Regions from separate parts of the Pseudomonas sp. FW305-20 genome, predicted to be linked through region 2. Evidence: riboswitches for the same ligand, from Rfam matches in the RefSeq annotation. Region 2 holds a riboswitch; the other holds the start of a gene.
What was found. A riboswitch is a leader RNA that binds a small molecule or an ion and turns the genes downstream of it on or off. The one in region 2 is predicted to bind cobalamin.
Positions count from the first base shown of each region.

Region 1: linked by a shared signal. The riboswitch ahead of cobO (cob(I)yrinic acid a,c-diamide adenosyltransferase) and the one ahead of cobW (cobalamin biosynthesis protein CobW) in region 2 are both predicted to bind cobalamin.

Region 1 is NZ_JBYTAJ010000041.1:311-15,535, forward strand. It holds gene AC3WP4_RS25225 (cobyric acid synthase) at 1-1,209, opposite strand, end outside; gene cobD (threonine-phosphate decarboxylase CobD) at 1,206-2,198, opposite strand; gene cbiB (adenosylcobinamide-phosphate synthase CbiB) at 2,191-3,099, opposite strand; gene bluB (5,6-dimethylbenzimidazole synthase) at 3,096-3,746, opposite strand; gene AC3WP4_RS25245 (cobyrinic acid a,c-diamide synthase CobB) at 3,743-5,143, opposite strand; gene cobO (cob(I)yrinic acid a,c-diamide adenosyltransferase) at 5,154-5,765, opposite strand; cobalamin riboswitch at 5,847-6,079, opposite strand; gene AC3WP4_RS25255 (hypothetical protein) at 6,234-6,818, shown strand; gene AC3WP4_RS25260 (PQQ-dependent sugar dehydrogenase) at 6,886-8,193, shown strand; gene AC3WP4_RS25265 (O-methyltransferase) at 8,312-8,965, opposite strand; gene AC3WP4_RS25270 (C40 family peptidase) at 8,981-9,517, opposite strand; gene AC3WP4_RS25275 (C40 family peptidase) at 9,682-10,329, opposite strand; gene hda (DnaA regulatory inactivator Hda) at 10,544-11,248, opposite strand; gene AC3WP4_RS25285 (AI-2E family transporter) at 11,479-12,552, opposite strand; gene AC3WP4_RS25290 (DUF2066 domain-containing protein) at 12,590-13,648, opposite strand; gene purM (phosphoribosylformylglycinamidine cyclo-ligase) at 14,031-15,089, shown strand; gene purN (phosphoribosylglycinamide formyltransferase) at 15,101-15,225, shown strand, end outside.
Region 2 is NZ_JBYTAJ010000001.1:159,460-174,684, reverse strand. It holds gene AC3WP4_RS00860 (fatty acid cis/trans isomerase) at 1-766, shown strand, start outside; gene nfuA (Fe-S biogenesis protein NfuA) at 865-1,449, shown strand; gene cobM (precorrin-4 C(11)-methyltransferase) at 1,623-2,369, opposite strand; gene AC3WP4_RS00845 (cobalamin biosynthesis protein) at 2,451-2,864, opposite strand; gene AC3WP4_RS00840 (CbtA family protein) at 2,861-3,568, opposite strand; gene AC3WP4_RS00835 (CbtB domain-containing protein) at 3,580-3,783, opposite strand; cobalamin riboswitch at 3,906-4,134, opposite strand; cobalamin riboswitch at 4,352-4,566, shown strand; gene cobW (cobalamin biosynthesis protein CobW) at 4,668-5,741, shown strand; gene cobN (cobaltochelatase subunit CobN) at 5,745-9,611, shown strand; gene AC3WP4_RS00820 (magnesium chelatase ATPase subunit I) at 9,751-10,749, shown strand; gene AC3WP4_RS00815 (vWA domain-containing protein) at 10,869-11,408, shown strand; gene AC3WP4_RS00810 (phospholipase D-like domain-containing protein) at 11,437-13,083, shown strand; gene AC3WP4_RS00805 (NADH:flavin oxidoreductase/NADH oxidase family protein) at 13,375-14,601, opposite strand; gene AC3WP4_RS00800 (MFS transporter) at 14,657-15,225, opposite strand, start outside.

The DNA of each region.
Region 1 (15,225 bases), on a different contig from region 2:
CGCGGCGTTTTCCAGCGCCGGTCCGGTGGTGACCCCGGCATGAATTTCATAGCCGCTGACCGGCGCGTCTTCCAGCGCCAGACGCCCGCGCACATTGCGCAATTGCTTCTCTTCTTCGAGCCGGGTTTCGAATGCCAACAAGCCCAGACCGGCGCTGGAACCCGGGGCGCCTTCGAGGCCCAGCGGGTCGTGGACCTGTTCGCCGAGCATTTGCAGACCGCCGCAAATCCCCAGCACTTTGCCGCCATAACGCAGATGACGACTGATCGCAGTGTCCCAGCCGTTGGCCCGCAGATACGCGAGGTCATTGCGCACGCTTTTCGAGCCGGGAAGAATTATCAGGTCGGCCGGTGGAATTGCCTGCCCGGGGCCGACAAATTGCAGATCCACCTGCGGATGCAGGCGCAACGGATCGAAATCGGTGTGGTTGCTGATGCGCGGCAGCACCGGCACCACCACTTTCAGAACGTGGTCGGCCTTGTCGGTCTGACGCTGATCGATGCCGTCCTCGGCTTCCAGGTGCAAGTCCATCACGTAAGGCAGAACGCCGATCACCGGTTTGCCGGTGCGCGCTTCCAGCCAGTCCAGCCCCGATTGCAGCAAAGCGATATCGCCGCGAAACCGATTGATGATGAAGCCTTTGACCCGCGCCTGCTCGCTGGGCGACAGCAGTTCCAGCGTGCCCACCAGATGCGCGAAAACCCCACCGCGATTGATGTCGGCAATCAGCACCACCGGACAATCCACGGCTTCGGCGAATCCCATGTTGGCGATGTCGCCGGCACGCAGATTGATCTCGGCCGGCGAGCCCGCGCCTTCGACCATGACCACTGGATACGCCGCGCTCAGTCGTTCATGGGAGGCCAGCACTGCTTGCATGGCAATGGCTTTGTAGTCGTGATACGCGACTGCGTTCATCGTCGTGACGGCGCGGCCATGGATGATCACTTGGGCGCCAGTGTCGCTGTTGGGCTTGAGCAGCACCGGGTTCATGTCGGTGTGCGGCTCGAGGTTGGCGGCCTGGGCCTGCACCGCTTGCGCACGACCGATCTCGCCACCGTCGGCGGTCACGGCACTGTTGAGCGCCATGTTCTGTGGTTTGAACGGTACGACGCTGACGCCCTGACGCGTGACCCAGCGGCACAACGCCGTTACCAGCGTACTTTTACCGGCGTCGGAAGTGGTGCCTTGCACCATCAAGGTAGTCATTGGGTTTCCTCAGCGTAGGCTTCGAACGCTTGCGCGAGACGTGTCCAGTCGGCTTCATCGGCGGGCAAGCCGAAACGCAGGCTGCTGTTGTGCGTGAACATTCGCAGCAGAATGCCGCGCCGGGCCATGAAGGCATGCAGCTCTTCGGCGCGTTCGGTGATCAGCCATTGGAACAAGGCGCAGCCGCCCTGTGGTTCGAAGCCGTGGTGTTCAAGCAGCAGCGCCAGACGTTTGCTGGCCTCTTCTGTGCGAACCCGTTGCCGGATATGCCCTTCGGTATCCAGCAGGCAGGCCTGACCCAGTACCCGCGTCGGCCCGCTGACCGCCCAAGGCCCGACTTGCTCGGCCAGCAACTTGAGCACCTTGCGCTCAGCCAGAACGAAACCCAGACGCACACCGGCCAGGCCGAAAAACTTGCCGAAGGAACGCAGCACGATCAACCCGACCTGATTGGCAAAAGGTGCCAGGCTCAGCTGCGGCGTGTTGTCCATGAATGCCTCGTCCACCACCAGCCAGCCACCGCGTTGGGCCAGCCGCGTGTGCCAGTCGAGCAAGCGACTGGGTGTCAGGCTCAGGCCGGTAGGATTGTTCGGATTGACCACCACCAGCACGTCGAGGCTGTCGAGAAAGAAGTCGACTTCCTGCTCCAGCACTTCACGCACGATGTAGCCATTGCGGCGCCACGCTTCGGCATGTTCGGCGTAACACGGCGAGAGCACGCCGACCTTGCCGGCCCGGCGCAAACGCGGCAGCAACTGGATCGCCATTTGCGAGCCGGCCACCGGCAGCACCTGGGCAGCGCCGTAATATTCACAGGCCGCCTGCTCCAGACCGTCATCGGTTTCCGGCAACCGCGCCCAGGCCCGCAACGGGATCGGCGGGACCGGAAACGGCCAGGGCGCGAGGCCGCTGGACAGGTCGAGCCAATCGGCTTCGGCGATGCCGTAATCGAGCGCCGCCTTGCGTAACCGCCCACCGTGCTCAAGCATAAAATTCAGCCCCCACGCAGAGGATCAGCAACCATAACCATACCCCGCGCTGGACCAATTGCCAGCCGCGGTCGATGGAGTCGGCGTCTGCCGGTTCGCCTTCGCCCAATGGCGGACGCTGATGCAGTTCGCCGTGATAAATCGCCGCCCCGCCCAACTCGACGCCGAGCGCACCGGCACCGGCCGCCATCACCGGACCGGCATTCGGGCTGTCCCAAGTCGGGCCTTGAGTGCGCCAGCATTTCAACGCCAGTCGGGTTTTGCCCAGCACCGCGTACGTCAACGCCACCAGGCGTGCAGGAATATAGTTGAGGACATCGTCGATCTTTGCCGCGGCCCAGCCAAAACGCTCGAAGCGTTCATTGCGGTAACCCCACATCGCATCCAGCGTGTTGCTCAAACGGTAGAGCACCACGCCTGGCGCGCCGGCCACGGCAAACCAGAACAGCGCAGCGAATACCGCATCGCTGCCGTTCTCCAGCACCGATTCGGTGGCGGCGCGGGCGACTTCGGTCTTGTCCAGTTCGCTGGTCTGGCGGCTGACCAGATAACTGACCCGTGTGCGCGCCTCGTCCAGGTCATCACTGCGCAGCGCCTTGGCCACCGGCTCGACGTGTTCACCGAGGCTGCGCATGCCGAGGGCGCAATAGAGCAGGAGAATCTCGACGATCCAGCCGATGTAGGGCGCCCAGGAAAATGCGGTGGCCAGCAGGGTCAGCGGCAACACCGCGATCACCCAGGCAGTGACGCCATGGCTGCGCCAGCCGCGACCTTCACCATTGAAACGTTGCTCGATTCGGTCGGCAAAGCGGCCGAACGCCACCAGCGGATGCCAGCGTTTGGGTTCACCCAGCAGCGCATCCAGCGCAACCGCGGCGACACTCAACAACGCCACACTCATTGACTCACTCCCCAATAATTTTCATACAGCAGTTCACTGAGCGGACGCGCCTGCGCCCAGCCTTCGAGTACCAGCATCGGCGCCGGATAGAACTCCGTGACCGGCCCCAGGCAAAGAACGGCCAAGGGTTTGGCACCCGCGGGAAAACCCAACAGGTCCGCCAGGGCTTGCGGCTCGAACAGCGAGACCCAGCCCATGCCCAATCCTTCAGCGCGGGAGGCCAGCCAGAGGTTCTGGATCGCGCAGGAGAGCGACGCCATGTCCATTTCCGGCATCGTGCGCCGGCCGAAGATGTGACGCTCGCGATCGTCCATCAGCGCGGCGACCAGCACCTCGGCGCAGTCGTTGATGCCTTCGACTTTCAGCTTCATGAATTCGTCGGTGCGCTCGCCGAGGGCTTCGGCGGTGCGGATGCGTTCTTCTTCCACCAGTGACTGGATCTTGCCGCGCAGGGCTCGATCGCTGATGCGGATGAACCGCCAGGGCTGCATCAGGCCGACGCTCGGCGCCTGGTGTGCGGCTTCGAGCAGGCGCTGCAGCAACTCAGGCTCGACGATGCCGCCGCTGAAATGACGCATGTCGCGGCGTTCGCCGATGGCTCGGTAGACCGCCGCGCGTTCGGCTTCAGAAAATGCGTTGTCGGTCATGGCCTCTTCGCGAGCAAGCCCGCTCCCACAGTGGAAGGTGTGCTATCTGAAGAAACGCGGTCCCCTGTGGGAGTGAGCCTGCTCGCGATGGCGTCCTTATGGTCAGGCACAAACAGCGCGGCAATCGCCAATGGATTGGACGGAAAATAAAAGTGCACATAAGAAGCCGTCATCCGCCCCTCACGATAAACCGCCTCCGCCCCTCGCCCACCATTCGGGCTCAGCCCACGAGCAATCGGCTCAAGCTCAGTGCTGGTCAACGAGTGGTGATAGGTGTGCCCGCGCAACAAACCTTCCGGCAATTCGACGGCCTGCAACGCCAACGCGGCCAGACGCTTTTGCATCACCGCATCCCCCGTCAGCAAGCCAACCAGTTCAGCGCGAGTGCCCTCGACATCGGTCAACGAATCGAGCAGATACAGCATGCCGCCGCACTCGGCCAACAACGGCTTACCCGCCGCATGGTGAGCGCGGATTGCGGCCAGCATCGTGGTGTTCTGTGACAGCGCCACGTGATGCAATTCAGGATAACCGCCAGGCAGATAGAGGCTGTCTGCCTCCGGCAGTTGCATGTCACGGATCGGCGAGAAAAACGACAACTCGGCGCCCATGGCCCGCAGCAGATCCAGGCTCGCGCCGTAGGTAAACGCAAAGGCTTCGTCCCGGGCCACGGCAATTCGCACACCGGCCAGCAAGGGTTCGGCTGCGATCATTTCAGGCGCGGCGAATTCCACAGCCGGTGGTAGAGCGACATCGCAACTGCTGGCCAATGACTCGGCGGCGGCATCGAGGCGCAGGTCGAGATCGTTCAACTCACTGGCCTGAACCAGCCCGAGGTGCCGACTCGGCAATTCGATACCGGTTTCCCGGGACAGCGCGCCATACCAGCGCAAACCTTCAGTCAGACTGCCTTCGAGCAACTGCGCATGGCGCACGGTGCCGACGCGGTTGGCCAGCACACCGGCAAACGGCAAGTCCGGCTGATACTTCGCCAGCCCCAACGCCAATGCGCCAAAGGTCTGGGCCATGGCGGTGCCGTCGATCACGCCGAGCACCGGCACACCGAAGTGCCGCGCCAGATCAGCGCTGGACGGCGTACCGTCGAATAGCCCCATGACGCCTTCGATGAGGATCAGATCGGCTTCGCCGGCCGCTTCCCACAACAGTCGACGACTTTCCTGCTCGCCGACCATCCACATGTCCAGTTGATACACCGGCGCACCGCTGGCGCGCTCGAGAATCATCGGGTCGAGAAAGTCCGGCCCGCATTTGAACACGCGCACCTTGCGCCCCTGATTGCGATGCAAACGGGCCAGCGCGGCGGTGACGGTGGTCTTGCCCTGACCGGAGGCCGGTGCGGCAATCAATACCGCCGGGCATTGACGATGGCTATTCATAAAGTGCAGCTCACAACTCGACGCCTTTTTGCGCCTTGATCCCGGCCTGGAACGCGTGCTTGATCACGCCCATTTCGGTGACGGTGTCGGCCAGCTCGATCATCTCCGGCTTGGCGCCGCGACCGGTGACTACCACGTGCTGCATTGGCGGACGGGCCTGCAAGTCGCTGAGCACCTGATCGAGATCCAGATAACCGTGCTTGAGCGCGATGTTCAATTCGTCCAGCACCACCAGGCCGATCGACGGATCACGCAGCAATTCGCGCGACACTGCCCACGCAGCTTCAGCGGCGGCGATGTCACGCTGGCGATCCTGGGTTTCCCAGGTGAAGCCCTCACCCATCACATGAAAACGCACCTGCTCCGGGAAGCGCCGGAAGAACAGCTCCTCGCCGGTGCTGTTGCGCCCCTTGATGAACTGCACCACGCCACACTGCATGCCGTGGCCCATGGACCGGGCGAGCATGCCGAAGGCCGAGCTGCTTTTGCCTTTGCCGTTGCCGGTCAGCACCAGCAGCAGGCCGCATTCATTCGGGGAATTGGCGATGCGTTCGTCGATCACGGCTTTTTTGCGCAGCATGCGCGCCAGATGACGTTCGTCACGATCGGGGGTATCAGTCATGGGGGAGCTCTCCGTTGAGGCTGGATAACGGCGGGCAGGCACAAGAATAGACGGCAACAAGCCTGGCATCGCCCACCGTGATGCCGCTGGATGGATCAGGCCGGTCTCCGGGCTCATGAGCGGCGTTGGCCTGACTGCGCGCCTTCCCATGTTGATATCAACACAGTGGCTCAAGGCGCAGCCTTCACTCATTTACCGTTGCGGGGGCAGCGCCGGGATCATGGCTCTTCGTCGCTTGAAGAGCGTCACTCACCGGCTTCCCTGTTTCACTCTGTCGACCAAGGTCACAGAGCACCTGAAACAAGCCGCGAAGGTTAGAGGGTTGGGGATGGAGCGTCAATTGAAGACGGGCAGCCTGGGAGCGAATAACTGCTGTCGATCAATTATCTGACGCCAATCTTGTGCCACACTCCCAGCAGTGATATCAAAGAGCCACAATCTCACAACACAATAACAAGGGTGAGCCACATGCAAGGCATGATCATCAGCAATCCGAAGCTGGAATTCCTGCGACCGGTGCTGGAACGCTGGTTTGACTGTATCGACCGCTACAACGCCGTGCGCGGCGATAACGAAACGCCTTACTGGTTCGATGAAAAAGCCAACCTGAGCCTGCTGTCCGCCGCGGCCTGGATGGCAGAGATGGTCACGCTGCAACAAACACCGACCCGTAAACAGATCGAAGAAGGCGAACGCAATGGCCGCGCCGATCTGTTTATCTCGGGCAGCGAAGAACGCGCTTACCTTCAGGCGACCCAGCGCTGGCCACGGGTCAACAACCTGAACCTGACTCAAGCGTTGCAGGACATCACCAGCGACGCCAAACGCATCAGCTACGCCAGCGACCTGAAACTCGGCTGCCTGTTCGTTGCGCCGCAAAAAGCCCAACAAAGCGCCACCCCGGAAGAGCTCCAGGACATGGTCGACGACCTGCAAAAGGAACACACCTGCGCAGTGGCCTGGTACTTCCCCTATGCCTATCGCAAGTTGCGCAACGAAACCGGCAACTATCACCCCGGCATCGCCGTGCTGTTCAAGGAATCCCGCGGCTGACCGGTTGAACCATCGCGCACTGCACTTCTCTATTGATTAGCTCACTGCATTCATAGGGAAGATCAGCATGCGCAAGCCTCAGCTCGCTCTCGTCATCGTGCTCGCCGGAGGGCTTGCCGCCTGTGGTGAAACCGCCAGGCTGCAAGTCTCCGACGGCACCGGCCCATCGCCCAAGCTGCCAGAACCGAACAAAACCCTGATCCCGACGGTGAACATCGCCCCGGCGATCGGCTGGCCGGACGGCGCAAAACCTATCGCCGCGACAGGAACTCAGGTGGTGGCTTTTGCCGAAGGCCTCGATCACCCGCGCTGGCTCTACGTGCTGCCCAACGGCGACGTGCTGGTCGCCGAAACCAACGCACCCGCCAAACCCGATGCCGGCATTCGTGGCTGGATCATGGGCAAAGTCATGGGCCGTGCCGGCGCCGGCGTACCCAGCCCGAACCGCATCACGCTGCTGCGGGACAAGGACCACGACGGCATCGCCGAAACCCGTACGGTGTTCCTGGAAAACCTCAACTCGCCCTTCGGCATGACCCTGGTCGGCAATGACCTGTACGTCGCCGACACGGACCGCTTGCTGCGCTTCCACTATGAAAGCGGCGAGACGGCGATCAAGTCGCAGCCGATGAAGGTGATCGACCTGCCGGGCGGCACGCTGAATCACCACTGGACCAAAAACGTCATCGCCAGCAAGGACGGCAGCAAGCTGTACGTCACCGTGGGCTCGAACAGCAACATCGGTGAAAACGGCATGGATCAGGAGGAAGGTCGCGCGGCAATCTGGGAAGTGGATCGCGCCACCGGTAATCATCGGATCTTCGCCTCGGGGATTCGTAATCCAAACGGCCTGGCCTGGGAACCTCGCAGCGGCGCATTGTGGACAGCGGTCAATGAGCGCGACGAAATCGGCAGCGATTTGGTGCCGGATTACATCACTTCAGTGAAGGACGGCGGGTTTTACGGCTGGCCTTACAGTTATTACGGTCAGCATGTCGATGTTCGCGTCAAGCCGCAAAACCCCGACCTGGTGGCCAAGGCCATTGCGCCGGACTACGCGGTCGGCCCGCATACCGCCTCGTTGGGCCTGACGTTCGCTGAAGGCAACAGACTGCCGGCGCAATTCAAGGAAGGAGCATTCATCGGCCAGCATGGGTCATGGAACCGTAAACCGCACAGTGGCTACAAAGTGATTTTCGTACCGTTCAGCGCAGGGAAACCGAGCGGGCCGCCGATTGATGTGCTCACTGGCTTCCTCAATAACGAGGAAAAAGCCATGGGCCGGCCGGTGGGCGTGGTGATTGACCGGCAGGGGGATTTGTTGGTGGCGGATGACGTGGGCAACAAGGTGTGGCGCGTGTCGGCGGCTCAATAACTGCAATACACATCAACTGTGGGAGCGAGCCTGCTCGCGATGAGGCCGGTACACCCGACATTGAACTTGCCTGACCCACCGCTATTCGCGAGCAAGCCCGCTTCCACAAGAACCGCGTTCAGCGCTTGCGGCAGAGTGTGAGCCCATCCCCCAACGGCAACAGCGACAAATCCACACGCGAGTCATCCTTCAAGGCGCAATTGAGCGCCTGGATGGCTCGGGTGTCTTCACTCTCGGGATTGTCCTCAAGCACCCGACCACTCCACAGCGTGTTATCAAACACCGCCAGCCCGCCGACGCGCAGCAGACGCAATGCATGCTCCAGGTAAAGGGGGTAGTTGGCTTTGTCGGCATCGATAAAGATCAGGTCGAATGACTCTGGCTGATCCAGCTGAGCCAGGGTTTCCAGCGCGGGCGCCAAACGCAGATCGATCCGCGCGGCAAGTCCCGCTTCCTGCCAGTAACGGCGCGCGGTGGCGTTGTAGTCACCGGGAATGTCACAGCAGATCAGCGAACCGTCATCCGGCAGCGCAGCCGCCATGCACAAGGCGCTGTAACCGGTGAAAGTACCGATTTCCAGCAGGCGCCTGGCACCGATGAGTTTCACCAATAGCGCGAGGAATTGCCCCTGCTCCGGCGCCACCTGCCAGCGAGCCATGGGCAGCGCCTGGGTTTCGTCACGCAAACGCTTGAGCAACGGCGTTTCGCGCAGGGAAACGTCGAGCAGGTATTGATACAGGGAATCGTCGAGATTGAGTGTGCGAGCGGTCATGACAACCTCTGCCCTTTAGGGATTGCGTGCCAAGTGCTCAGGTTGCAAGACGCGCTTGGCGCTCAGATAGGCTTTCTGCCAGTAAGCTTTGGACAAGCTGTCGAGCTTCACCGTGCCGCCGGTGGCTGGCGCATGGACGAAGCGACCTTCGCCGACGTAGATCCCGGCGTGGCTGACCTGAGAACCGCCATTGGTGGCGAAGAAGATCAGATCACCGGTTTGCAGGCCTTCCTTGCCCACGCTGGCCGCCTGCATGCCGATCATCTCGCGCGTGGTCCGCGGCAGGGAAATGCCGGCGACATCACGGTAGACATAACCGATCAGCCCGCTGCAATCGAAACCCGAATCCGGCGTGTTGCCACCCCAGCGATACGGCGTGCCTACCAGGCCGAGCGCGCGGAACAAGACGTCTTCTGCCTCAGGCGAGAATGCTTGGGAGGAACTGAAAACAATCGGCGCGCGAACCACCGGTGCAGGTGGCGGTGTACGGCTGGCGCAGGCGCTGAGCAGCGCTGCGAAGAACATGATTGCGAGGCGGGCCGACGTCGACATAGGCAGAACATCCTGATCTGGCTGCGGCTTTTTCTGCAGGGGCGCAGAAAAGAAAACCGCCTGCGCAGGACGCAGGCGGTTTGCCATCAATAATAGATCAGGATTCTAGCTGCTACGGGGCAAACTTCAAGTAAGACTTTAAGTTCACCTTACAAACTGTCCGCTTACTTGCGCGCCGTGACGATCGGGGCCGTCGCCGGTGCCATCGCGAGAGCGCGTTTGGCTTCGATGAAAGTCTTGCTCCAGTAGCTGTCGCCCAGGCTATCGATCCGCACACCACCACTACGACGGCTGCTGGAATGGATGAACTGGTTGTCACCCAGGTAGATCCCGGCGTGACTGACGCGGCCGCGACGGCCATTGGTGGCGAAAAACAGCAAGTCGCCCGGCTCCAGTTTGCTGCGAGAAACCAGCGGAGCGTCGACGTTGATCATTTCGCGGGTGGAACGTGGCAGGTTCAGGCCGGCTTCTTCACGAAACAGGTAACCGATGAAGCCGCTGCAATCAAAGCCTGCTTCGGAGGTGCCGCCGAAACGGTAACGGGTACCGATCAGGGACATGCCGCGTTCAAGGATGCTGTCGGCCAGAACCGGAAGCTGATACGACTTGCCGCCGGCGAAGTCTGCCAGTTCTTTTTCGCTGGCCGCTTCTTCCTGCTCAAGCGCTTGTTGATAAAGAACGGAAGATTGGGCGGTAGCAGAGTTTTTAACCTGCTGTTGTTGCTCTTGCTGGGACACTGGAGAGTGAGCAGCGCAACCGAACAACAGGGTGACGAGTGCGAGAGGCACGAGGGGTGCAAAGCGATTTAGCATGGGCACGACCGTGGCTGATAGTTCTAAGAAGCCGAGACTATGCCTACTATCAAACTCATTTGCAAATTCAATCGACCTTTATGTGACTTCTTGGTTTCGCGTTTACATCTAAGCGCTTAAGCCCGTTTTAGACGTTCGCGCAGCCTGCAACCCTGTAGGAAAGCGGATTTCTTGACGCCTGAAATATGCCGAAACCCGCTACAGGCCTTGGTTTTCACCAGCCTAGCGTTTCTTTCAGGAACGGGATGGTCAGCTTGCGTTGAGCCTGGAGGGAAGCCTGATCGAGACGTTCAAGCAGCTCGAAAAGCGCACTCATGCTGCGCGTACCGCGGGTCAAGATGAAATGCCCGACTTCATCGGTCAGGTGCAGGCCACGACGCGAGGCGCGCAGTTGCAAGGCACGCAATTTGTCTTCATCGGAGAGCGGACGCATCTGAAAGATCAGCGCCAGAGTCAGACGGGATTTGAGGTCCGCCAGCTTCACTGGCAGTTCACGCGGGGAGGTCGATGCGGCGATCAGCAGGCGCCGACCGCTGTCACGCAGACGATTGAACAGATGAAACAACGCCTCTTCCCAATCCGCCCGACCAGCCACCGCCTGCAAATCATCCAGGCAGACCAGTTCGTACTGTTCGAGGTTGTCGAGGATCGCGATACCGCGATCGAGCAGTTCGGCCAACGGCAAATACACCGCCGGCTCTCCCAGTTGCTCGAAGCGCAGGCAGGCCGCCTGCAACAAGTGCGTACGCCCTACCCCGTCCTTGCCCCAGAGATAAATCAGGCTTTCGGTCCAGCCGGCGTCGGCTTCGCATAGCCGCTCGACATAGCCGAGTGCAGCGGCATTGGCGCCTGGATAGTAATTGATAAAGGTAGCGTCATCACGCAGACGCACACCTAGGGGCAGCTGAATCGGTTTCATGCTGACTGAACAGTTCCAAAGGAACCGTTAGTGGCCTCTGTGTAAAGTTTGCGAAGTTTATACCCGTGAGGCGGGTCGCACAATGCGACAGACCACAAGCAAAATCAAAGGTTTGCGTTAACACCCTGGTTTTATGACAGTTTCTTTGGCGGCGCAGGTGACAGCCGCGCGAGGGATTCGGGCCAGCCCGGCAATGCACCAGGCTGGCCGCGATGGTTGATCAGCCGCTCTTAAATCCCGGACTCATCAACACCGCTGTACATATCAGAATCTTTATACAAATCATGCATATGGCGCACCAGCACCATGATCACAGCCGCCACCGGCAGCGCCAGCAGCACGCCGGTAAATCCGAACAGCTCGCCCCCAGCCAGAATCGCGAAGATCACCGCCACCGGGTGCAGACCGATCTTGTCCCCCACCAACAATGGCGTGAGCACCATGCCTTCCAGCGCCTGCCCCACCATAAACACCGCGACGATACCGAACAGGGGATACAGATCGCCGCCGAACTGGAACAGACCGGCAATCAAGGCCGCGCCGATCCCGATGACGAACCCCATGTACGGCACGATCGCCGCCAGACCGGCAATCAACCCGATCAACAGCCCCAGCTCCAGCCCGATCAACATCAGGCCGGCCGCGTAGATCACGCCCAACGCCACCATCACCAGCAACTGCCCGCGCACGAACGCACCGAGCACTTCATGGCATTCACCTGCCAGGGTCATAACCCGCTCTTCGCGGTCACGGGGCAGCAGGCTGCGGATCTTGGCCATCATCAGGTCCCAGTCCCGCAGCAGATAGAAGACTACTACCGGGATCAGCACCAGATTCGCCAGCAAGCCAATCAATGCAAGGCCCGAGGCCGTTGCCTGACTCAGCACCACTCCGACGATGTCAGTGGTCTGGCCCATGTGCTCACTGATCGCAGCCTTGAGCTTGTCGAACTTCCAGAAATTATCCGACAGTCCGAATTTCGATTGCGCCCATGGCAGTGCAGTGTGCTGCAACCAATCGAGCATCTGCGGCGTCAGCTCATACAAGCGAAACAACTGCTTGGCGAGCATGGGTATCAACACCAACAGCAATGCCGTGAAGATCAAGGTAAACAGCGCAAACACCGCCACAACGCCCCAGGTCCGAGACAGGCCGGCCTTCTCCAGCCGATCCACCAGCGGGTCGAACAGATAGGCCAGCAGCAATGCGATCAGGAACGGGGTCAGGATCGGATGCAACAACCAGACAAACACGCAGAGCAGAACCACCCCACCCAACCAGAACCAACGCCGCGTATCGGCCATGTACCACTCCATATGCATCTATATAAAGAAAGAAAACTTACCAACGGAAACGCAGCTGCGGCGTCGGTGCCGGCGTTGGCGCTACGGCCGGTGTCGAACCGGCGGCCGGTTGAACGGGGGTGGCGGGGGCTGGTGCCTCACCCGCTGGAACTTCCTGCAACCTGGCCAGCGACAATTGCGCCTTCAACTGTTCGGCACTGCCGTTGACCCGATAAAGAATCCGGTCGCCGTCGACACTTTGCAGGCGCGCACCAAACGGTTCCAGCAAGCGCCCAAGCGCCGCGTAGTGTTCCAGATTCATGCCCTGCACCTCGAGCAATTGTTCGCCCGAAGCCCCCGGCTTGACGACAAACCGCGGTGCCAGCCGCTGACTGACCGCCAGCATCACCGCATCGGCCACCGCGGCCTGATCCGCGCCCTGCACGCTGCCCGCCTCCTTTTTGTCGCCGAGCCACAAATTCCACTTGGCCTGCCACTGTCCGCCCTCTTCACGCGCATGCACCGCGAGCAAGGCGTCAGCGTTGTAACGCTCCGATGCCCCGCGCAGTGGCGTCGCGTCCGTACCTTCCAGATTCGGTGCGGTGGCGACGATCTGCTCGCTCAGATCGGCCAGCGGCAAACGCAGCGGCAAGCCACGGTGTTGCGCCGCTCGACGCAACGGCGCAGCACTGGCCTGGCCATCGCCGACCAGGCTCGAACCCTCGGTGGAATCGTTCAACCACCAGCCGAGGATCGAAGGCCGGTTTGCCCCCCACAACGACAGCCCGGCACGGCGCAATGCCTGCTCGGTGGAGGCCGGGTCGAAATCGACCTTCAGCACTTCCGGCGGGCCGGCGTCAAAGCCGTACTGACTGATGATTTGCTGCGGATCCTTGCGCAGTGCCGCCAACCCCGGACTTTGTGCAGCCTTGGGATCGCCGGTCAGCCGCAACACCAGCGTCTCCAGCGCTTGCTGGGTCGCTTGATCGCGCACTTCCGGGGTTTGACCACTGACAGGCTGACGCACCTGATACAGATTTTTTACGGTTTCGGCATGACTCGCCAGGCTGACCAATGACATACAGCCCGCAAACAAAAATCTAGAAAAAAAACGCATGGCGGATTCCTGACGACAAGAGCGGCTGGAACAGGCCGCGTGAACCGGATTGAGCAAGGCTGTGACCACGCCCCCCAGCAAAACATTCACCTGACCCTGGTAAGTTTTTGCACTGTCCTAACGATAGACGGTTAATAGCGATACCTTATACAGCCATGAAGGAGGCGACCAACACGGGCAATGAAGGTTTTTTTAAGCGGATATGCCCCTGCTGTCGGCCTGAGGATGGCCGCTGCCCCTCAAGCCTGATAAAATCGCGCGCCTTCGCAGACCGGCAACAGCCGGGCACCCTGAAATTCGTCGATGGCACTCGCCTTCGCCTGTTTCGGCGGTCCCACTGGACTCGGTCGTTACCCCTGAATCCCCCCTAAAGGCCTGGATCATGAGCAAGCAACCCTCCCTGAGCTACAAGGACGCCGGTGTAGACATCGACGCCGGTGAAGCATTGGTCGAACGCATCAAGAGCGTCGCCAAGCGCACTGCGCGCCCGGAAGTCATGGGCGGCCTGGGCGGTTTCGGCGCCCTCTGCGAAATCCCGGCCGGCTACAAGCAGCCCGTGCTGGTTTCCGGCACCGACGGCGTCGGCACCAAGCTGCGCCTGGCGCTGAACCTGAACAAGCACGACAGCATCGGCATCGACCTGGTTGCCATGTGCGTGAACGACCTGGTGGTCTGCGGCGCAGAGCCGCTGTTCTTCCTCGACTACTATGCCACCGGCAAACTCAACGTCGAAACCGCGACCCAGGTCGTGACCGGCATTGGCGCTGGCTGTGAATTGTCCGGCTGTTCCCTGGTTGGCGGCGAAACCGCTGAAATGCCAGGCATGTATGAAGGTGAAGACTATGACCTGGCCGGCTTCTGCGTCGGCGTCGTGGAAAAGTCTGAAATCATCGACGGTTCCAAAGTCGCTGCAGGCGATGCCCTGCTCGCCCTGCCGTCTTCCGGCCCGCACTCCAACGGCTACTCGCTGATCCGCAAGATCATCGAAGTGTCCGGTGCAGACATCGAAAATATCCAGCTCGACGGCAAACCGCTGACCGACCTGCTGATGGCCCCGACCCGCATCTACGTGAAGCCGCTGCTCAAGCTGATCAAGGAAACCGGCGCCGTCAAAGCCATGGCCCACATCACCGGTGGTGGCCTGCTGGACAACATCCCGCGCGTTCTGCCAAAAGGCGCACAAGCGGTGGTTGACGTTGCAAGCTGGACTCGCCCTGCCGTGTTCGACTGGCTGCAAGAGAAAGGCAACGTCGACGAAAACGAAATGCACCGCGTGCTGAACTGCGGCGTCGGCATGGTCATCTGCGTTGCTCAAGAGCACGTCGAAACCGCGCTGAACGTATTGCGTGAAGCCGGCGAGCAGCCTTGGGTCATCGGTCAGATCGCCACCGCTGCCGAAGGCGCGGCTTCGGTTGAACTGAAGAACCTCAAGGCACACTGATGCAAGAGCGGATGTCCCAGACCTGTGATGTGGTGGTGCTGTTGTCCGGCACCGGCAGTAACTTGCAGGCCTTGATCGACAGCACGCGGACCGGCGACAGCCCGGCCCGCATCGCTGCGGTGATTTCCAACCGCGC
Region 2 (15,225 bases):
CCTGTATTTCGACCTGATCCGCAACGGCGCCGAGCAGAACTTCCTGCGCCTGATGCCGGCCGATTCGCGCGACGACTACCTCGACGACTGGTACCAGAGCGGCGGCAAATTCAAGATGTGGCTGAATTACGAGGCCATCGATAACGACAAAAAGACAGCGCTGGTGCTGGACGAAAAGGACCCGAAACGCGATTTCGCCCAGCAATTGCTGGCCCGCTACGGCGACCTCAACGCCAGGCCGGACCCGATCAACCGTTGTACTGGCGCTTATTGCTCACGGCCGAACATCGACCCGGTCTTGCAGAGTGCCGAACAGGCGTTGAGTCGCCTGACTTCGCGTCCGGCGGCCGGGCTGAAGGTTATCGATCAACTGCCGGAAGCGACCCTGCTGCGCATCGAAACCGCGAGCGGCAAGCGTGAGGTCTACAGCCTGCTGCGCAACCGCGCGCACAGCAACGTTGCGTTCCTGATCGGTGAATCGCTGCGGTATCAGCCTGGGCTCGACACCGCGACTATTTACCCGGGCGTGCTCAGCAGCTATCCGAACTTCATATTCAACATCCCGGCCGAGCAAGTGCCTGAGTTCGTGGACGAGATGGAAAACGCCAAGGACGCCAATCGCTTCGAGAAAATCGTCGAGCGCTGGGGGATTCGCCGCAGCCATCCGCAATTCTGGTTCTACTTTCATGACCTGAACCGGTACGTCCACGAGACCGATCCGGTGGAAGAGGGCGTGCTGGACATGAACCGCTATCAGAATCTCTGAGGTGTCTGTGATGCAGTGTGCTTTCCCGACAAAAATACTAGGACTTTGTACGGCGCGTTGATTGGCGTAAACTGCGCCCAAGCCTGCGAGGAGTTTCCATGACCGCTATTACCATTACCGACGCCGCCCACGATTATCTGGCTGATCTGCTCTCCAAGCAGAACACCCCAGGCATCGGCATCCGCGTCTTTATCACCCAGCCTGGCACCCAATACGCCGAAACCTGCATTGCATATTGCAAGCCGGGCGAAGAAAAACCCGAGGACACGGCGCTGGGGCTCAAAAGCTTCACCGCTTACATCGACTCGTTCAGCGAAGCGTTCCTGGACGATGCGGTAGTCGATTACGCCACCGACCGTATGGGCGGCCAGCTCACCATCAAGGCGCCAAACGCCAAAGTACCGATGGTCAACGCTGACAGCCCGATCAACGAGCGTATCAACTATTACCTGCAAACCGAGATCAACCCGGGGCTGGCCAGCCACGGCGGTCAGGTCAGCCTGATCGATGTGGTCGAAGACGGCATTGCCGTGCTCAAGTTCGGCGGCGGTTGCCAGGGCTGTGGCCAGGCAGACGTCACCCTTCGCGAAGGCATCGAGCGCACCTTGCTCGAGCGCATTCCCGAGCTCAAGGGCGTTCGTGACGTCACCGACCACACGCAGAAAGAAAACGCCTACTACTAAGTAAGGTGTTCGCTGCAGACATAAAAAAACAGCGCTGTGGCGAGGGAGCTTGCTCCCGCTCGATTGCGAAGCAATCGCAAAGCAGCTAATGCATTTTCCCGTGATGAATGCGTTGGCTGATGTTGGGACCGCTCTGCGGTCCAGCGGGAGCAAGCTCCCTCGCCACAAGTACTTCAGGGTCTGTAGAGATGCGCGTGCCCCGCGCGATACAGCGACGATTCACTGAAGTGATCGCTACCCAAAACCCGACCCACCAGAATCAACGCCGTGCGCCGAAACCCCTTGGCTTCAACCTTCGCGGCAATGTCCGCCAACGTCCCCACCACCCAATCCTGATCCGGCCAGGTCGCCCGGTGAATCACCGCGATCGGGCAATCCGCGCCGTAATGCGGCAGCAATTCGGCCAGGATCTTCTCCAGATGATTGACCCCCAGATGAATCGCCATCGTCGCCCCGTGCTGCGCCAGGCTGCCAAGCTCTTCGCCAGCGGGCATCACGGTTTTGTCGGCATAACGGGTCAGGATCACGCTTTGCGATACGTCGGGTAACGTCAGTTCCGCACCCAACAGTGCCGCGCAGGCCGCCGTGGCCGTGACGCCGGGAATGATTTCAAACGGGATGTCGAGTTCGCGCAGGTAGCGGATCTGCTCGCCAATCGCACCATAAAGACTCGGATCGCCGGAGTGCACCCTGGCCACGTCCTGGCCCTTGGCGTGGGCGGATTTGATCAGCTCGATGATCTGTTCCAGGTGCAGTTCGGCGCTGTTGACCACCTGTTCGGCGCAATGGCCTTCCAGCACGGCGGCGGGCACCAGGGAGCCGGCATAGATGATCACCGGGCAGCTGCGAATCAGCCGTTGGCCTTTGACGGTGATCAGTTCCGGGTCGCCGGGACCTGCGCCAATGAAGTAGACGGTCATCGTCGGTTCCTGTGAAAAAAGGGGCTGGGCAAGGCTTCAGATGAAGATTGCTCATGATCGAGACGGGGATTATCGAAGATTTCAGGCAACGCCGGCCAATGCCAAGGTGGCCTGGGCAAATTTTTGTCGCGAAATCAGCAGTTTTGCTGGTGCCTGGGCCAGGTGTTCAGCCAGGGCCAGGGCGGCACTTTCCGCTACGCCGTAGCAGCCGGTGCGTTCGAACGCGATGTCGGAGCGGTGGCTGAGTTGCGGTTGATAGACAGCCAATTGTTCGCAGCTGAAATACTGCAACGGCAACGCAAGCTGTTCGGCCAATTCGATCAAGCCAGGTTCTTCGCGCTTCAGGTCGATGCTGGCCAGGGCCTTGATTTGGTGAAGTTCGATCTTATGAGCCTGCAAGGCCTGATCGAGCAGCGCCCGCAACGTGCTGACGGGGCAGCCGCGCTGGCAGCCCAGGCCGACCACTAAAGTCGGCGCTGTGCTGATATCACTCATGCGTGGTACTGACCATCGCTTTTGCGGCGGAACAACCAGGCACTGATCAGGCCCAGGGCCAGCCAGAATGTCACGTTGGTCAGCTGCGAAGCGATTTTGAACTGAGCTTCCAGGGCTTGTGGAGCCAGCATCGAGTGAACTTCCGGTTGTGGTGCGCCGATCACGTGAGGAACGGCCAGGATTGCCACGCCGAGCACTTTCATCAGCCAGTGACGGCTGAACACGATCAATGCAATGCCGACTGCTGTGGAGGCCGCCGTGCCGATCCACCAGACCTGTCGTTGCGCCAAATCAGCGGCGGCAGTGCCCGGCAGTTCGGGTGGCAGACCGAGGGTCGGTGCCAGTACGAACGTGGCATAACCGGCCAGGCCCCAAAGCAGGCCCTGGGAGGTTTTGGTCGGTGCGCGCAAGGTGTAGAGACCGGCCAGCATCAGGGCGAAACCGACTGCTATCACCAGGTTGCCGCCGGTGGTGGACAGCACGCGCTGCCAGCCGTCCGCCGGTTCCCAGGCCTCGGCATCGTGGGTGTGAGCGGCGACAGCACCTGCGGCGTGTTCGTGAACTTCAACCGCGGCGGGCTCGGATTTTTCGTAAGTCTCGGCCTGCAAAATCAACGGTGCCACCCAGAAGCTTTGCAGCAGGGTCAGCAACAGGGCGGCCAGCAGCCCGGTGAACCCTGCGGTTTGCGCAATACGCTTGATCATGTCAGCAGGTCTCAATGGCACGGAAATGCAGAGCTGTGGCGGGTATCGTGCGCGGCATTGTGCACCGCTTCGATGTGCGAGAAACCGGCGAAATACACAAGGCTGGCACCCAGGATCGACGCGCATACGGCGGCGGTCAGGCGTTGGGTCAGGGTATGGGTGGTGCTGGCGGTGCTCTTATCGGTGTTGCTGCCGGTGCTGCTGATGATCGACATGGCGCTTCCCTCTGGTCTGTCAGCGGGGTGATATAGAGCGCATGGAAGACCCCTGCGAGTCGGGCACGCAGAGGTTCAAACAGCGCCCGCCCACCGCGGGTTTGTTATTCAGTGATCGTAATGGTCACTTTGTGTTGCGGGCCGGTCTCCGGGCTCACGAGGGGCACTGGCTTTCGCCTTGACCTGCAAGCATCACCTTCCCATGCCGAACTGCTGGCACAGTGGATCTGACGCTTCGCTCGCTTACCGTTGCGGGGGCAGCACCGGACTGACATGGCTTTAGAGTAAAGCACATGATTCACCGGTTTCCCGTTTCACCCTGTGAAGGGCACCCGTAACAAGGCGTGTAGGAGAGCATGGGCGGGGGTTGGGCGTCAATTGGCAAGGGTTCTCGTTTGAGTTGATCGTTCCCACGCTCTGCGTGGGAATGCAGCCCGGGACGCTCCGCGTCCCTTTCACAGCCGAACGCGGAGCGTCCGTTGAGGCATTCCCACGCAGAGCGTGGGAACGATCATCAAAGGGGGCACCACAGAATTCAGGTCAACATTGACCCGCCCCCACACGATGCGTAGCCTTGCGCTTTCGAGGTTCTTCGGTGTCTGCCGAAGCTAAGAAGGGAACGCGGTCGATGCCGCGGCTGCCCCCGCAACTGTGAACGGTGCTGTTCGCTGCCACGCCACTGCAAACCCTGTGCAACGGGTTCGCGGGAAGGCGCAGCGAATGCCAGGCCCACAAGCCCAGCACACCGTCAGCCAGGAGACCTGCCTCGAAACAGATTCTCACTACAACCGGGCGGGGTGATCCGGTGGCGGAACTCTTGCGCGCGTGCATCCGCCGCTGCGATTGTCGTCCCGTATGCCCGCCACCTTGCCAAAGGGCATCCGATGAAAACACTGGCCAAACTCCCCGTCACCATCGTTACCGGCTTCCTCGGCTCGGGCAAAACCACGTTGCTGCGGCACATGCTCGACAACGCTCAGGGCCGTCGCATTGCGGTGATCGTCAACGAGTTCGGCGAGCTGGGTATCGACGGCGAAATCCTCAAGCAGTGCTCCATCGGTTGCACTGAAGAAGAAGCCAACGGCCGCGTCTACGAACTGGCCAACGGCTGCCTGTGCTGCACCGTTCAGGAAGAATTCTTCCCGGTGATGCGCGAATTGGTCGCCCGTCGCGGCGACCTCGACCACATCCTCATCGAAACCTCGGGCCTGGCCCTGCCAAAACCGCTGGTGCAAGCCTTCCAGTGGCCGGAAATCCGCAGCGCCTGCACCGTTGACGCGGTCATCACTGTGGTCGACAGCCCTGCGGTCGCCGCCGGCACCTTCGCGGCGTTCCCGGACCAGGTCGATGCCCAGCGCAAACTCGACCCGAACCTGGATCACGAATCGCCGCTGCACGAACTGTTCGCCGACCAACTGGCCAGCGCCGACCTGGTGATCCTCAACAAGGCCGACCTGATCAGCGCCGCAGACCTGGCCCGCGTACGCCTGGAAGTCGCTGAAGAACTGCCGCCAGCGGTGAAAGTCATCGAAGCCAGCAGCGGTCGCGTGCCACTGGACGTGCTGATCGGCCTCGGCGCCGGTTCCGAAGAACACATCGACAGCCGTCACAGCCATCACGATCACCACCATGAAGATGAAGACGGCCATCACGATGAGCATGACCACGACGCATTCGACTCCATCTCCATCGAACTGCCGCAAGCCGACGAAAGCCTGCTGCTGGACGCGTTGACTCAACTGGTGGTCCAGCACGGCATTTTGCGCGTCAAAGGTTTCGCGGCGATTCCGAACAAGCCGATGCGCCTGCTGATCCAGGGCGTGGGCACGCGTTTCGACAAGCATTTCGACCGTCAGTGGGGCGCCGACGAAGCGCGTACCACGCGTCTGGTATTGATCGGCCAGAAGCTGGACGCCACTTTGCTTGAAGCGCAATTGCGCGCTGCGCTCAGCGTTTAAGCCATGCACCTGCTCAGGACCCAGCCCGGCGGTTTCGTGTCGGATGACAACATTGCCGACCTTGGACAAACCCCCGCCGAGCTGGTGATCCTGTGCAGCGGCGACTCCAGCCTGGCGCTGCTCGCCGAAGCCGCGCAGCAGTTGCCCGACGATTACCCCAGCGTGCGCCTGGCCAACCCGATGCAGGTGCAGAATCACGCCTCGGTCGACTTGTATGTCGACGAAGTGCTGCGCCACGCCAAGGTGATTCTGATCTCGCTGCACGGCGGCATCGCCTATTGGCGTTACGGCGTCGAGCGTCTGGTGCAACTGTCGGAGCGCGGTGTACAGCTGATTCTGGTGCCCGGCGATGACCGCCCGGACCCGGAACTCAGCGACCTGAGCACGGTGGACGCGCAAGACCGCGACCGACTCTGGCAGTTTCTGCGTCAGGGCGGCATGGGTAATGCCCTGGATTTTTTCCGTTGCCTTGCCAATCGCTGGCTGGATCGCGACTACGCCTGGGCCGAGCCGCAAACCCTGCCGCGCACAGCGATTTACCACCCTCACAAAAGCCCCGCTGAACTGAAGGATTGGCAAGCCGACTGGCAGGCCGGTCAACCGGTGGCGGCGGTGCTGTTTTACCGCTCGCATTTGCAGGCGGCGAACACCGGTTTCATCGATATTTTCTGCCAGCGTTTGCAGGCGGCGGGGTTGAACCCGTTGCCAATTGCTGTGGCCAGTTTGAAGGAACCCGGCTGCCTGACGGTGGTCGAGGACTGGCTGGATGAAGTCGAGGCCGGCGTCATTCTCAACACCACCGGTTTCGCCCAGTCCAGCCCCGAAGCGCCGCATTTGCGACCGTTTCGCCGCAACATCCCGGTGATCCAGGCGATCTGCGCCCAGGACAACGAGCCCGGCTGGCGCGCCAGCGAACAAGGCCTCGGGCCGCGCGATCTGGCGATGCACATCGCGCTGCCGGAACTGGATGGGCGGATCATCAGCCGACCGATCAGCTTCAAGGACCTGGCCTGGCGCAGCGAGCGTAGTCAATCCGATGTGGTCTGCTATCGACCTGCACCTGCGCGCATGGATTTTGTCGCTGAGCTGGCGCGACGCTGGATTGATCTGGCGCGAGTGCCCAACGCTGAAAAACGCATCGCCCTGATCCTCGCCAACTACCCGACCCGCGACGGGCGCATCGGCAATGGTGTCGGCCTCGACACTCCGGCCGCGGCGCTGAACATCCTGCGTGCGCTGCATGAAGAAGGTTATCCGCTGCCGGCCGAGTTGCCTGATAGCGGCACCGCGTTGATCCAGCAATTACTCGGCGGCGTCAGCAATGACCTCGACACCCTCGACCAGCGCCCGTGCATGCAAAGCCTCGCGCTGGACGACTACAACCTGATGTTCGACGCCTTGCCCGAATCCAATCGCCAAGCGGTGCTGGAACGTTGGGGCTTGCCGCAAAGCGACCCGATGTTCCGTGGCGGGCGAATGATGATCGCTGGGCTGCGCTTTGGCCTGACCTTCGTCGGGATTCAACCGGCGCGGGGGTATCAGGTCGATCCGAGCGCGGTGTATCACGACCCGGACCTGGTGCCGCCACACGGTTACCTCGCGTTCTATTTCTGGTTGCGCAACACCTACGGCGCCCACGGGGTGATCCACGTCGGCAAGCACGGCAACCTCGAATGGTTGCCGGGCAAAGGCGTCGGGCTGTCGGAGCATTGCTGGCCGGATGCGCTGCTCGGTCCGCTGCCCAACATCTATCCATTTATCGTCAACGACCCGGGCGAGGGCGCCCAAGCCAAGCGCCGTACGCAAGCGGTGATCATCGACCACCTGATGCCGCCGCTGACCCGCGCCGAAACGTACGGCCCGTTGCGCAACCTCGAACTACTCGCCGACGAGTATTACGAAGCGCAAATGCTCGATCCGCGCCGTGCCCGGGAATTGCAGCGCGACATCCTGCAACTGGTGCGCGAGACGCACATCGACCGCGAACTGCAACTGGACGAAAAGCTCGACAGTGATGCCGATGCAGCGATCTGGTTGCCGCGTCTGGATACCTATTTGTGCGACTTGAAAGAGTCACAGATCCGCGACGGTCTGCATGTGTTTGGCGAGTCGCCGACCGGGCGCTTGCGCATCGACACCTTACTGGCGTTGTTGCGCATTCCGCGAGGCGATGGGCGCGGTGCACAATCGAGTCTGCTGCGAGCCCTGGCCAAAGCGTTCACGCTGGGCTTCGATCCGCTGGATTGCGCGCTCGCCGAACCTTGGACCGGGCCACGTCCGACTGAACTGCAAACCCTCACCGATGAAGTCTGGCGCACAGCCGGTGATACCCGCGAACGTCTGGAACTGTTCGCCGCTCATCTGATCTCCCAAACGGTGAACCAACCTCAAGCCAAACCCGACCCCTGTGGGAGCGAGCCTGCTCGCGATATCGGTGTGACAGCTAACATTGATATGACTGACCCACCGCTATCGCGAGCAGGCCCGCTCCCACAGGAGGTAGGTTGGTCTGACGTGAGCGCGATCATCGACAACCTGCGCGAAGTCGTCGCGCCACGGCTGGACGCCTGCGGTCCGGCGGAAATGCGCGGTCTGCTCGACGCCCTCAGCGGCCGCTTCGTGCCGGCCGGCCCCAGCGGTGCGCCGAGTCGCGGACGGCTCGACGTGCTGCCGACCGGGCGCAACTTCTATTCGGTGGACGTGCGTAACCTGCCGACCACCACCGCATGGCGTATCGGTTTCCAGTCGGCCAACCTGATTCTTGAGCGACACCTGCAAGACCACGGCGATCACCTGCGCCAGCTCGGCCTGTCGGTGTGGGGCACCGCGACCATGCGCACCGGCGGCGACGACATCGCCCAGGCCATGGCGCTGATGGGTGTGCGCCCGGTCTGGGCCACCGGCAGTCAACGGGTCGACGACTTCGAGATTCTGCCGCTGAGTCTGCTGGACCGTCCGCGCGTGGACGTGACCTTGCGCGTCTCCGGATTTTTCCGCGATGCCTTTGCCAATCTGATCCGCCTGTTCGACGCCGCCGTGCAAGCGGTCGCCGCCCTCGATGAGCCGGACGACCTCAACCCCCTGGCCGCCAAAGTGCGTGCCGAGCGCGAAGCGTTAATGCAATCGGGGCTGGATGAAGAGGCAGCCAAGCGTCAGGCCGGTTGGCGCATCTTTGGTGCCAAACCCGGTGCTTACGGCGCGGGCGTGCAGGGCGCCATCGATGGTCGTCTGTGGCAAAGCCGCGACGACCTGGCCGAGGTATATCTGAACTGGGGCGGCTACGCTTACGGCGGTTCTGACGAAGGCACCGCGGCGCGAGCGCAGTTCGCTCAGCGCTTGAGCCAGGTTCAGGCTGTGCTGCAAAACCAGGACAACCGCGAACACGACTTGCTCGATTCCAACGACTACTACCAGTTCCAGGGCGGCATGCTCGCGGCGGTGGAAAGCCTCAGCGGTGAAGCGGCGGCCAGTTACCATGGCGATCACAGTCAGCCGGACCTGCCGAAGATCCGCACCTTGAAGGAAGAGCTGAACCGGGTAATTCGCTCACGGGCGGCCAATCCGAAGTGGATAGACGGCGTGAAGCGCCACGGCTATAAAGGCGCGTTTGAACTGGCAGCGACGGTCGATAACCTGTTTGCCTTCGACGCTACCACGCAGCTGATCGACGATCACCAGTACGCGTTGCTGGCGGATGCGTATTTGCTGGACCCCGCGACCCGGGATTTTGTTCGTGAGCATAATCCGCATGCGTTGCGTGACATGACCGAGCGGATGCTGGAGGCGCAGCAGCGGGGGATGTGGAAGGAGCCGGGTGACTACCGCGAGGCTCTGGAGAATTTGTTGCTGGACATCGAAGAAGACAGTTAGCCGGATCGTTCCCACGCTCCGCGTGGGAATGCCTCAACGGACGCTCCGCGTTCGGCTCTTGGGACGCAGAGCGTCCCGGGCTGCATTCCCACGCAGAGCGTGGGAACGATCACATTACCGACCACAAACGAGACCCGACATGACCGACACCCCCCATTTCCCGCTTTCCGCCGTGGTCGGCGCCGACGATCTGAAACTCGCCCTCTACCTGACCGCCATCGACCCGAAAATCGGCGGCGTGCTCATCGAAGGCCCCCGCGGCATGGCCAAGTCAACGCTGGCCCGTGGCCTGGCGGACTTGCTCGCCAGCGGCCAATTCGTCACCTTGCCGCTTGGCGCCACCGAAGAACGACTGGTCGGCACCCTCGACCTGGACGCCGCCCTGAGCGAGGGTCGTGCACAGTTTTCCCCCGGTGTACTGGCCAAGGCCGACGGCGGCGTGCTCTACGTTGATGAGGTCAACTTATTGCCCGATCACCTGGTGGACCTGCTGCTGGATGTGGCCGCCAGCGGCACCAACCTGATCGAGCGCGACGGCATTTCCCATCGGCATTCGGCAAAGTTCGTGCTGATCGGCACTATGAACCCGGAAGAGGGTGAGCTGCGTCCGCAACTGCTCGATCGTTTTGGCCTGAACGTCGCCCTCAGCGGTCACACAGCACCGGTCGAGCGCGGCCAGATCATCCGGCGGCGGCTGGATTTCGACAGCGATCCCCACAGCTTCTGCGCCGAATGGGAACGCCAACAGCAGTCGCTGCGCGAACGTTGCCAGAAAGCACGCAGCACGCTGGCCAGCATCCCGCTCGACGATCTTGCGCTGGCGCAGATTACCGAGCGCTGCTTTGCCGCCGGGGTCGACGGCTTGCGCGCCGACCTGGTCTGGTTGCGCGCGGCACGGGCCCACGCCGCGTGGCGCGGGGCGAGTGCCATCGCCGAGGAAGACATCGACGCCGTTGCCGAGTTTGCCTTGCGCCATCGCCGTCGCGAGTCATCGCCACCGGCGCCGCAACAAAATCAGCCGCCCTCTACGCAACATTCCAACCCGAGCGAAGGCCAGGGCCAATGGGGTGAAATGCCCGCTCAGGCGCTCCCGGTGGGTGCCCGACGTGACGTGCCGAGCTGGCCAAAAAAGCCCTAGGCATTCGCCCTCGATCTGACGCGGGGGCGAATGCCAGACCCCGGGCCGGACGGCTGGACAACGGCAAACAGGGTAAACGTCACGCAGCGCGCAGCGGCTCGATCAATTGGCCCGGCACCTTGCTGAACGGTCGTCCGCGTCAACGCGACGATGTCTTGTTTCACCTGCGCACTCGCTCGCCCCACGAACTGTGGCTGGTGATCGTTGATGCCTCGGCTTCAACTCGCCGCCATCAGGCGATGAGCGATGCCAAGGGCTTGCTCGCGCAATTGTTCGACGATGCCTATCGCCAGCGTGTACGTCTGGCGTTGCTCACGGCCAGTGGACATGTGCCGAAATGGCAAGTGCAAGGGTTGAAAGCTTCCGCGGGTTTGCGCAATTGGTTAGATGGGCTGGGAGCCGGCGGGGGTACGCCGTTGCTGGCGGCGCTGGGTGAGGCGGGGCGCTGGCTGGCGGTCAGGCAGAAACGTTTTCCGGCGGAACGGCAGCGCTTGTTGCTGGTGACCGATGGCCGGTTGAAGGACTGGTCGATGTTGCCGGCGCTTGATTGTCAGGGGCTGCTGATCGACATCGAACGCGGGCCGATCCGGCTTGGGCGGGCTAAGGTGATGGCTGCCGAGTTACAGGCCGAATATCGACATATCGATGATATGGAGTGATCCGAAAAGATCTTCACAGGAGTGAGTCATGCGTGTTCTAGCCGCCAACCTTCAGGACGATTTTCGTGTCAAAGCCTACGCCGGCACCAATGGCGTGCTGTTGGCCATGGACCTGGCCGAACACCGGCGCAAAGGCCTCTTGGGGTTCGCCATCGAAAAGCAGCAAGGCGCCAAACCCTGGCTGTTCCTGTTCAACAGCCTGACCTTCCCCGGCAAGGCGCATACCTTTCCCCAGTTTCACGCCACCCCCAGCGATATCGCGCCATTACAGAAATTTCGCTGGGCCGATTACGCGGTCAATCCGGGGATGACGATCCATTACCGAATCCACCTGGCCTATGGCAGCGTTGATGCGCCGCAACTGGGTGAATTTCTGGAAGTGACGGTCACCTCCGACAATGGTCAACCGAACAACCAAAGTGTCATCTTCAATCGCGCAGTGGCGGCCAGCCAGGCGTTCCAGCGCAAGTTTCCCGAGCTCGACGCGCTGATCAGCGCCAACAAGAACCTGCCCATCGAAGCCTGGCCGGATGCTCCGCGGCAATGGCTGGAAAACGGTTTGCTCGGGCGTTTGCTGGGGTTTATCGAGCGTGCGGTGGATGGCCAGTGGGCGCTGGACATTGCCATCTACGAGTATGAATTGCAGGCCATCGTCGATGCGGTCAATGCCGCGTTCGAACGTGGGGTGAACGTTCGCGTGCTTTATCACGCCCAGCCGGGCGATGAGGACACCGCCATGAACGAGGCCAGCCTGGAGAAAATCCCGGCACAGAACAAACGCGGACGGGTCACCCATAACATCTTCCATAACAAGTTCATGGTGCTGAGCCGGCTCGACGCAGCGGGACAGCGTCAGCCCGAAGCGGTGCTTTGCGGCAGCACCAACTTCACGCCCAACGGCGTTTACCGCCAGGCCAACGTGGTGCATGTGCTGGACGACACACGCGTCGGCACCAGCTATCTGCACACCTTCGAGCAGGTCTGGGCTAACCCTGCGGATGTCGGTGCCACCCGAAACTGGCTTACGCAAAACAACCCGATGGATTCGCTGCAGCCGATGTTCACCGGTTTCTCACCCCGCTCGGGCAAAGGGGACCTGCAAGCGTTTGTCGAGATCATCAACGCTGCAAAAAAAGACGTGCTGTTCGTCACCGCGTTCGCCTTGCCCGACGACATCCTGAACGCTTTGCTCGGCTTGCCCCACGACGACATTTTGCGTTACGGCCTGCAAAACACCGCCAGCCGCATCACCGGTTTCCACGCCGACCGCAGCGCCGAATTCGCCGCCACCGCGCTGCTCAACACCGGGCTGGAAGGCTGGCTTCGAGAGAACATGAAAGGCCAGAAGGGCAACCTGCTGGTGCACACCAAAGCCGTGGTCACGGACTTCACCAGCGATGCGCCGACGATCATCAGCGGCAGCCATAACCTCAGTGCCGCGGCCAGCAATGGCAATGACGAGAACTACCTGATCATTCGCGGCGATACCGACCTGGCAGACCGTTATGGCCTGGAACTGCTGCGGTTCTACGAGCATTACCGCTTTCGCTACTTCGCCAGAAAACTCGCGCTCAAGCAGGTCCATCCGTTGGCGGCGGATGACAGCTGGACCGATGACTATTACCTCGACGGGGATTTACGCCAGCTCTCCCGATTGCGTTTTTCCGGACGGTAAACACACTCGCAGCGCAAACGCCGCCCTTGTGGGAGTGAGCCTGCTCGCGATAGCGGTGTATCAGGGGACATCAGATTTGACTGGTCGGGCGCTATCGCGAGCAGGCTCGCTCCTACATTTGGAGGCGATTTTCGCCAGGTCTCCCGATTGCGTTTTTCCGGACGGTAAACACCCTCGCAGCGCAAACGCCGCCCTTGTGGGAGTGAGCCTGCTCGCGATAGCGGTGTGTCAGGCGATATCAATTTTTGACTGATGGGGCGCTATCGCGAGCAGGCTCGCTCCTACATTGGATTACTTCATTTCCATCGCCTGCCGGTACTGGCGAGTCCGCCGGGCGATGTACACGCGGTCGAGAATCAACGCCCATAGCGCCGAAACATCAGGGCGGGTCTTGCGTCCACGGCTCAGGCGATCGAGCTGGAATTTCACGACGGCCATGCTCGCCAGGGCTGCCAGGGGTTTGCGCTTCCAGCGAATCGGCGGCAGTTGCGGGTGGCTGTTCTGACCTTCGCGCCAGCGTTTGACCAGTTGCGGTTCAATCGCCAGCGCTGTGCCGATTCCGGCCATGGCGATGCCGCTGTCGAGCACCTGTTCGACGATCGCCAGGCGTCGAATCCCGCCGGTCACCATCACCGGCATATTCGCCACCCGGGCCAATTCCCCGGCCATCTCCAGAAAGTACGCCTCACGCGCCAGGGTCCGACCATCCCGGGCCTCGCCTTGCATGGCCGGTGCTTCGTAGCTGCCGCCGGAAAGTTCCAGCAGATCGATCGATTGATCGTTGAGCCACTGGATCACCTGCCGGGCATCGTCTGCGTCGAAACCGCCGCGCTGGAAATCCGCGGAATTGAGCTTCACCGCCACGCAAAACTGCGGCGATACAGACTTGCGCACGGCGCTGACCACCGCCAACAACAAACGCGCGCGATTTTCCAGGGAACCACCCCAGCGATCGGTTCGGCGGTTGGTCAAGGGCGAGAGGAACTGGCTGATCAGATAACCGTGTGCGGCATGAACCTGCACCCCGGTGAACCCGGCCTTTTCCGCCAGGGCAGCGCTGGTGGCGAAGCGTTGGATGACCTCTTCGATGTCGTGCTCGCTCATGGGCTTGGGCTCGGCAAACATCTTCGAGAACCCACCCAGATCCAGTGCCACTGCGGATGGCGCCCACGCTTGCTGGCCGAGGTTGGCCATGGTCTGACGGCCAGGATGATTGAGCTGCATCCAGAACTGCGCGCCACCGGCCCGACCAATAGTGGCCCATTGGCGAAAGCGTTCCAGGTGCCGCTCATCTTCGAGCACCACACCACCGGGGCCGGTCATGGCGCGGCGGTCAATCATCACGTTGCCGGTCAGCAACAGGCCAGCTTCGCCTTCGGCCCACGCCTGATACAGCCGGAACAAGGCCTGCGCAGGGGCCTGCCCGCTGTCGGCAAGGTTCTCTTCCATCGCGGCTTTGGCGATGCGGTTGCCGATGGTCTGGCCGTTGGGCAAATTCAACATTTGGAAGGGCGACATACTTTGACTCCTCATCAGTGATGAGCAGAGGCTAAGCTTAAAGTTAACTTTAATGTCAAGCGCGCAAATGAGGCCGGGATGAAGGTTGGTGAATTGGCGCAGTTGAGTGGGCGGGAATGGGATTGCGCATCAGCGTGCCCACCACCAGCGCACCCAGTAATGCCAACAACCCCGCTACCCACAGCAACAGACTGAAGCCGCCGACGAAGGCTTGTCGGGCCAACGGTTCGACCATCGTGCGCGCGGTTTCCGGTAACAGGCCCATCGCCGCCGTCATGTCACCGGCCACTACCCGCGAGGCGATGTCTTGGGTTTGGCCGAGCCATTGCGCACCTTGTGCTGTCAGGCTCGTACGCAGCAATAGTTCGGTGTGACTGGACAGCAATGCACCGAACACGCCAATGGCCAGCACGATTGCGCTGAAACGCATGGTGGTGCTCATGCCTGACGCCATGCCGGTACGCTCCCGTGGCACGCAGGCCATGATGTTCTTCTGCGTATCGCCATTGAGCAGCCCGGCACCGGCACCCGTCACGGCAATCGCCAGGGCGAAGGGCAGGTAGCCGCCACTACTGACCGCCCAGGCACTGAGCAGATTGCCGCTGCCGACCAGGGTCAAACCGG